2 regions of the Serratia liquefaciens ATCC 27592 genome follow, and region 1 is predicted to be linked to the other one. Evidence: predicted binding sites of a transcription regulator. Region 1 holds the regulator's gene; the other holds the start of a gene.
The links. The regulator PhoB, encoded in region 1, activates phosphate uptake and scavenging genes when phosphate is short. The targets are predictions, from matches to a motif close to CTGTCATAAAACTGNCNNAT.

Region 2: M495_RS23625 (MIP/aquaporin family protein) is a predicted target of PhoB. The motif match lies at 2,377-2,396, and genes of this name have one in related genera.

What each region holds. Positions count from the first base shown of each region.
Region 1 covers NC_021741.1:962,635-966,849, reverse strand. The annotation lists gene M495_RS04445 (PstS family phosphate ABC transporter substrate-binding protein) at 1-851, opposite strand, end outside; gene phoR (phosphate regulon sensor histidine kinase PhoR) at 866-2,182, opposite strand; gene phoB (phosphate response regulator transcription factor PhoB) at 2,207-2,896, opposite strand; gene sbcD (exonuclease subunit SbcD) at 3,121-4,215, shown strand, end outside.
Region 2 covers NC_021741.1:5,076,139-5,080,353, forward strand. The annotation lists gene hslU (HslU--HslV peptidase ATPase subunit) at 1-202, shown strand, start outside; gene M495_RS23605 (1,4-dihydroxy-2-naphthoate polyprenyltransferase) at 294-1,211, shown strand; gene rraA (ribonuclease E activity regulator RraA) at 1,292-1,777, shown strand; gene zapB (septal ring assembly protein ZapB) at 1,834-2,073, opposite strand; gene M495_RS23625 (MIP/aquaporin family protein) at 2,613-3,458, shown strand; gene glpK (glycerol kinase GlpK) at 3,504-4,215, shown strand, end outside.

The DNA.
Region 1 (4,215 bases):
GTGTCCGACAGCACGCGATCGAGAAATGCCGCCGTCAGCGGCTCCAGCGGCTGGTTGGGCGCTTTATTAATGTAAATATACAGATAGCGCGACAACGGATAGCTGCCGTTACGCACGTTGGCGTCATTTGGCGTCACATAGTTTTGGCCGGTCTCCGCTAACGGCAACAGCCGTACGCCGCTGGCGCGAAAACCGATGCTGGCATAGCCGATACTGTTCAGCGAACCGGCCACCGCCTGCACGACTGAAGCCGAGCCCGGCAGCTCATTGACGCGCGGCATAAAATCGCCGCCGCACAGCGCACGCAGTTTGAAATAGCCGTAGGTGCCGGAGGCCGAATTACGTCCAAAACGTTGCAGCGCACGCTGTTGCCAATCACCGGCCAGCCCCAGTTCCCCCCACCTCGTCAGAGGCTGGCTCTCGCCACAGCGCAGAGTCGCGGAGAAAATTCGGTCGAGCTGCTGCAGATTTAGACCGCGCAGCGGATTGTCCTGATGCACCAGCACCACCAGCGCATCGACCGCGACCGGTACCGCCAACGGCGCATAACCGTAACGATGCTCGAATGCAGAGACTTCCGCGGCCTTCATCGGGCGACTCATCGGGCCAAGCTGCGCTGCACCAGCCGCCAATGCGGTTGGCGCCGTGGAGGAACCGGCGGCCTGGATTTGCAGATTAACGTTGGGATAATGCTGGCTGAAGTCCTGCGCCCACAGCGCCATCAGGTTCGCCAGCGTATCGGAGCCGACGCTAGACAGGTTGCCGGACAGCATGCCATCCGGCTGTGCCAGCGCGCCTCGGCTTGCCAACAGCGCCAGGCAAAGCAACAGCCCTCGGGTGATTCGGATCATGCCAGCCTCTCGCGTTAATTTTTCACCGCATTCTCTGACAAAGCTGCGGGAACAATCAACCGGTTAGGCAAGGTAAAGATAAATCGGGTGCCGATGCCCTGCTCGCTAAGGATCTCCAGCCGCGCATCGTGGTGACTGAGCGCATGCTTGACGATCGCCAACCCCAGCCCACTGCCGCCGGTCTGGCGTGAACGAGCTTTGTCAACGCGGTAGAAGCGTTCGGTCAAACGGGGAATATGTTCGGCCGCGATACCCGGCCCATTATCACTGACCTGAAACTGCGCGCCGCTTGGCGTCTGCTGCCAGCTGACCTCAATATTGGTGCCTTTCGGCGTATGATTGACGGCGTTATACACCAGATTCGACACCGCACTGCGAAGTTGGTCATCGTTACCGAACACTTTCAACTGCTCATTCACCCGGAAGGTGATTTCGTGGTTGCCGCCGCTCAGCGATTGCGCCTCACGTTGTAACACCCGCAACATCAGGGGGATATCAACCCGCTCGTTCATTTCAACGTTAGGCGCCGCCTCGATGCGCGACAGCGTCAGCAGTTGCTTGACCAGTCCGTCCATGCGGCGAGTCTGCTCCTGCATGGTGCCCAACGCCTTACCGCGCAGCGAACCATCCAGCTCTTCGTCGCTCATCATTTCCAGGTAACCCTGCAATACCGTCAGCGGCGTGCGCAGCTCGTGGCTGACGTTAGCGAAGAAGTTGCGCCGAGCCCCTTCCAGTTGACGCATCTGGGTCACATCGCGGGCTACCATCAATAATTGCCCTTCGGAGTAGGGCATCACACGAAACTCGACGTAATGCTCGTTATTCAGTTGCAGCGTCAAAGGGCGGGAGAACTCCTGCTGTTGCAGATAGTGACTGAACTCCGGATAACGCAACAGGTTGAGAATGTGCTGGCCATTGTCTTCCGGCCAGCGGAAACCCAGCAAATGCTGCGCCAGCCCGTTGCACCAAAAGATATTGCCTTCGACGGTAGTCATCACTACCGCATCGGGCAGCGATTCCGCTCCGCTACGGAAGCGTTTGATCAACAGCGCCAGCTCACGGCGCCGACGACGGTTCCGTTGCTGCATCTGATACAAGCCGTAAAACAGCGGTTCCCAGCTCCAGCGGCCAGGCGGCGGCGTCATGCTGCGGTCAACCCACAGCCAGTGGGAAAGTTTGAGTTGATTGTAGAAATTCCATACCAACGCCGCCAGCACGGAGGCCAGCAGCAGCCAGGGCAGATAACCGAAAATCAGCCCCAACAGTAAGGCAGGCAGGCAGAAAAGGGCCAGCTCCAGGGCCAGCCTCTTCCAGGATAGACGTTCTAACACGGCATATTCTCCAGCGCGGCGCGATCAGTAGCGCGTTGAGAATCGGTAGCCGGTGCCCCGAACGGTTTGAACCATTTTGTCATGACCACTGGTCTCTAACGCCTTACGGAGCCGACGGATGTGCACGTCAACGGTGCGGTCTTCCACATAAACGTTAGTGCCCCAGACGTGATTAAGCAACTGCTCACGGCTATAAACACGTTCAGGATGGGTCATAAAGAAGTGCAACAGCTTGAACTCGGTCGGCCCCATATCCAGCGCTTGTTCGTTAGCCATCACGCGGTGTGAGGAAGGGTCCAGGCTCAGCCCTTGCATTTCAATCACTTCTTCCACCGCCATCGGTGAAATACGGCGCATTACCGCCTTGATGCGCGCCACCAGTTCCTTCGGTGAGAAGGGTTTGGTGATGTAATCATCCGCCCCGACTTCCAGGCCGCGCACCCGGTCTTCTTCTTCACCGCGCGCGGTCAACATCATCACCGGAATATCGCGGGTCAGCGCTTCACGTTTCATATGTTTAATAAACTGAATGCCGGATCCCCCGGGTAACATCCAGTCGAGCAACACTAAATCAGGGAACGGCTCAGACAGGCGCGTCACGGCGCTGTCATAATCCTCAGCTTCCAACGGTTGGTAACCATTCTGTTCCAACACAAAGCACACCATCTCACGGATCGGCGCTTCGTCTTCCACCACCAGTATGCGTCTTGCCATCGTCAATCCTGCCAATGTGTTAGCGATCACAGTTGATTGCGGGCGCCATTATGCGTCAGTTTTGTGACACTTTTATGAAAAAAGCGGGCTGTTATAGGCAGTAAGCATAGCGATTATTTCCAACGTCAAAGAAAAATCATTCAGTTGTCATAATGATTGCGTCACGACAGCCGCCGCAACGCCCTTTATAATCACCGCCATTACCCTATCGCCCCGGGAGTGTCATGCGCCTGATCCACACCTCTGACTGGCATCTTGGCCAGTACTTTTTCACCAAAAGCCGCGCCGCCGAGCATCAGGCCTTTCTGCGCTGGCTGATCGAACAGATCGAACAACACCAGGTGGACGCGCTGATCGTCGCCGGGGATCTGTTCGATACCGGCTCGCCGCCAAGCTACGCCCGCGAGCTGTATAACCGCTTCGTGGTGGAACTGCAGCGTACCGGCTGCCAGTTGGTGGTGTTGGGCGGCAATCACGACTCCGTGGCCACCTTAAATGAATCGCGTGAATTACTTTCCTGCCTGAATACCACCGTGATCGCCAATGCGCAGAGCGAAATCGAACAACAGGTGCTGGTGCTGAATCAACGCGACGGCCAACCGGGTGCGGTATTGTGCGCCATTCCTTTTCTGCGCCCGCGCGATCTGCTCACCAGCCGCGCCGGTGAGTCCGGGGTGCAAAAACAGCAGGCGCTGCAAGAGTCTATCGCCGACCACTATCACACCCTGTACCAGGCCGCCTGTGCGCGCCGTGATGCGCTGGGCTTGCCGCTGCCCATCGTCGCTACCGGCCATCTGACCACCGTCGGCGTCACCACGTCCGACTCGGTGCGCGACATCTATATTGGTACGCTGGACGCCTTCCCCGCACAAGCGTTCCCGCCGGCCGATTACATCGCGCTGGGGCATATTCATCGCGCGCAAAACGTCGCCAAATCTGAACATATTCGCTACAGCGGCTCCCCTATCCCGCTCAGTTTTGACGAGTTGGGCAAGGCCAAAAGCGTGTTTATGGTGGATTTCGCGGCGGGTGCCCTGCAGCAAGTCAGCGCGTTGGAGATCCCAAGCTTCCAACCAATGCAGCTCATTAAGGGAGATTTGGCGCAGATCGAGCAACAATTACGGCTGTTCGCCGATTATCAGGGTGAATTACCGGTATGGCTGGATATCGAAGTGGCGACCCAGGATTACCTTAGCGACATTCAGCGTCGCATTCAGCTGCTGGCCGATCAACTACCAGTAGAGGTCGTGCTGCTGCGCCGCAGTAAGGAGCAGCGTCGCCAGGCCATTGAACAGCAAGACAAAGAAACGCTCAACGAA
Region 2 (4,215 bases), 1.1 Mb from region 1:
AGAAGCCGCATGGCAGGTTAACGAAAGCACCGAAAACATCGGCGCGCGTCGTTTGCACACCGTGCTTGAGCGTCTGATGGAAGATATTTCCTATGATGCGAGTGAAATTAATGGTCAATCCATTACAATTGATGCGGATTACGTACGTAATCATCTGGATGAACTGGTAGCGGATGAAGATTTGAGTCGTTTTATCCTATAATCGCTCAATCATGTCCAGTCAGTCATCTGTGGGAGGCATTGCCTCCCACAATTATTTCTAACGGACACAGCCACTAACTCTGAAGCGAAAAATGAGCTCATCAACTACCACCTCCCCGGCCAGAGCCTGGCTTGAAAGTTTACGACCGCGCACCCTGCCGCTGGCCTTTGCCTCGATCGTCGTCGGTTCCGCCATTGCCGCCTGGCAAGGCAGCCTGAAACCCGGCGTGGCGCTGCTGGCACTCCTGACTGCTGGCCTGCTGCAAATCCTCTCCAACCTGGCGAACGACTATGGCGATGCGGTAAAAGGCAGCGATAAAGAAGATCGCATCGGGCCGTTGCGCGGCATGCAGAAAGGCATGATCACCCAGGCACAAATGAAGCGCGCGCTGGTGGTGACGGTAGTATTGATCGCGATTGCCGGCTGTTCATTGATCGCCGTGGCCTGCGAACAACCCAGCGACGTGGTGGGCTTCCTGGTGCTGGGCGGGCTGTCTATCGTCGCCGCCATTACCTATACCGTCGGCACCAAACCCTATGGCTATCTGGGGCTGGGCGATATTTCGGTGCTGGTGTTCTTCGGCTGGCTGAGCGTAGCGGGCACCTACTACCTGCAAACCCATGCGTTCGACAGTATCGTGATGTTGCCGGCCACGGCCTGCGGCCTGCTGGCCACCGCGGTGCTGAACATCAATAATTTGCGCGATATCGAAAGCGACCGCGCCAACGGCAAAAATACGCTGGCAGTACGCCTTGGGCCACAGAATGCACGCTATTACCACGTGGCGCTGCTGATCGGCGCAGTAGCCTGCTTCGCGCTGTTCACGCTGCTTAACCTGCATAGTCCGTGGGGCTGGCTGTTTGTCCTGGCTATCCCGTTACTGGTGCGCCACGGCCTGCGCGTGTTACGCGATCCAACGCCGGCAGGCATGCGCCCGATGCTGGAACATATGGTCAAAGCGGCGCTGTTGGCCAATGTGTTGTTCGCGATTGGCGTGGTGCTCAGTTAGCCATCGAACTGATGATTTTGCCAACAGGGCGGATAAAGGGATATACTGGTTATTCCAGCGGCAAACAGACGTAAAATCCTATGAAATACGATACTTCCGAACTTTGCGACATCTATCATGAAGAGGTAAACGTTGTTGAACCTCTATTCTCCAATTTTGGCGGGCGTACTTCATTTGGCGGGCAAATCACTACGGTGAAATGCTTTGAGGATAACGGCCTGTTATTCGAGCTGCTTGAAGAAAACGGTCGCGGCCGTGTTCTGGTGATTGATGGCGGTGGTTCGGTTCGCCGTGCCCTGATCAACGCAGAACTGGCGCGCTTGGCTACCCAGAACGAATGGGAAGGCATCGTGGTTTACGGTGCGGTACGCCAGGTGGACGATCTGGAAGAACTGGACATCGGCATTCAGGCGATGGCGGCCATTCCGGTCGGCGCAGCCAGTGAAAGCATCGGCGAAAGCGACATCCGCGTAAACTTTGGCGGCGTGACCTTCTTCTCCGGCGATCATCTGTATGCCGACAACACCGGTATTATTCTGTCCGAAGACCCGCTCGATATAGAGTAATCTTCCGACATGAAAAAGGGCGCCTCAGGCGCCCTTTTCGATCGTGCAATACGGAATCAGACTTCTTCCATTTTGCCCAACAGCGCGCGCAGGCGGTCTTGCCATACGTGCTGCTCTTCTTTCAGTTGCTGGTTCTCGCGTACCAGCGATTCCTGGTTGCCGGAGGCAGCCTGAACTTCCTGAGACAGAGTATTGTTTTTTTCTTTCAGCTCTTCAATTTCCATCTGCAGCAGGGTGATGGTATCGATCGCCTGCTGAACTTTTGATTCCAATTTCTCAAATACTTCAAATGACATTCTTCAGTCCCCTCATGATAGCAAGGCGTACATCTATAGGTAACGGCCGCAACTCAGGTTGCAACTGCTGCGAATATGCATCGCGCCAAGTGACACACGCTTTTATTGAAAATAACGCGCCTGTCTCGATAAAACGCTTCTTTCGATAAAAACGATTGTAAGTAGCCTGTCCCCGGCTGTCTAGCAACATCCGGCTCATCGCGCAGTCTGTTGCAATTTTCCTGCCCCCACCATCAGCAAAAACCGAAAATGCCTCTCGGTCATAAATTGATTTGTTAACAGTCGGGGATAAAAGCACTGGTCAGATCACAGTTTTATGGAGCAGAAAGAACACAAAACGACGCGAATTCGCTCAATTTTATGACGAAGCACACACATTTTGATTTCGCTATTTCTCGTTTATGTTCGTTAACGATAAATTTACATCACGTCCTCAATTAATAATTGGACGAGATGAAAAAAACTGTACCCCTAGGACGGATCGATACACCTTCCGAGCCTATAAACCTATAACCGCCGTTTTGCAGGACAACAACATTATGAGCCAAACCACCAGTCCGACCCTAAAAGGCCAGTGCATCGCTGAGTTCCTCGGCACCGGTCTGTTGATCTTTTTTGGCGTAGGCTGCGTTGCCGCGCTGAAACTGGCAGGCGCCAGCTTCGGCCAATGGGAAATCAGTATCATTTGGGGCCTAGGCGTCGCCATGGCCATCTATCTGACCGCTGCCATCTCCGGCGCGCACCTCAACCCGGCCGTGACCATTGCGCTGTGGTTGTTCGCCTGCTTTGACGGACGCAAAGTACTGCCTTACATTGTCGCGCAGATCGCCGGAGCCTTCTGTGCAGCAGCCCTGGTCTACGGGTTGTACTACAACCTGTTCTTCGATTTCGAAGCGGCCAATCATATGGTACGCGGCAGCGACGAAAGCCTGGCCCTGGCCGGCATCTTCTCTACCTACCCGAATGCGCACATTTCCGTTGGCCAGGCGTTCCTGGTTGAAACGGTCATTACCGCAATCCTGATGTGCCTGATCCTGGCACTGACCGATGACGGCAACGGCATCCCGCGCGGCCCGTTGGCCCCGCTGTTGATCGGTATTCTGATTGCCGTGATCGGCGCCTCTATGGGACCATTAACTGGCTTTGCGCTGAACCCGGCGCGTGACTTCGGCCCGAAAATGTTCGCTTATCTGGCCGGCTGGGGCAAAGTGGCCTTCACCGGTGCGCGTGATATTCCGTACTTCCTGGTGCCAATCTTTGGTCCAATCATCGGTGCCTGCCTGGGTGCCTTCGGCTACCGCATGCTCATTGGCCGCAATCTGCCGTGTGACGTTTGTGTAGACGAAGAACAACCCGCCGCCAAGGCCCAGCAGCGTAAAGCGTGATTGGCACAGTTTTAAAACGGTTAACAACACAGCAGGACTAAGATCATGACTGTAGAAAAAAAATACATTGTTGCTCTCGACCAGGGTACCACCAGTTCACGTGCCGTAGTGCTCGACCACGATGCCAACATTGTTGCGGTATCCCAGCGCGAGTTCACGCAGATTTACCCAAAAGCCGGCTGGGTTGAGCATGATCCTATGGAGATCTGGTCATCACAGAGCTCCACGCTGGTGGAAGTGCTGGCGAAAGCCGATATCAATTCCGATCAGATCGCCGGTATCGGCATCACCAACCAGCGTGAAACCACCATCGTCTGGGAAAAAGAGACCGGCAAACCAATTTACAACGCCATCGTCTGGCAATGCCGCCGCACCGCCGACATCTGCGAAAAGCTCAAGCGTGACGGCCTGGAAGAATACATCCGTCACAACACCGGCCTGGTGGTTGACCCGTACTTCTCCGGCACCAAGGTAAAATGGATCCTCGACAACGTTGAAGGCGCCCGCGAACGCGCCAAACGCGGCGAGCTGCTGTTCGGTACCGTCGATACCTGGCTGGTGTGGAAAATGACCCAAGGGCGGGTGCATGTGACCGATTACACCAACGCCTCACGTACCATGATGTTCAACATCCATGAGCTGGATTGGGATGACCGCATGCTGGAAGCGCTGGATATCCCACGCGCCATGCTGCCTAAAGTCCGTCCTTCTTCTGAAGTGTATGGCCAGACCAACATCGGTGGTAAAGGCGGTACGC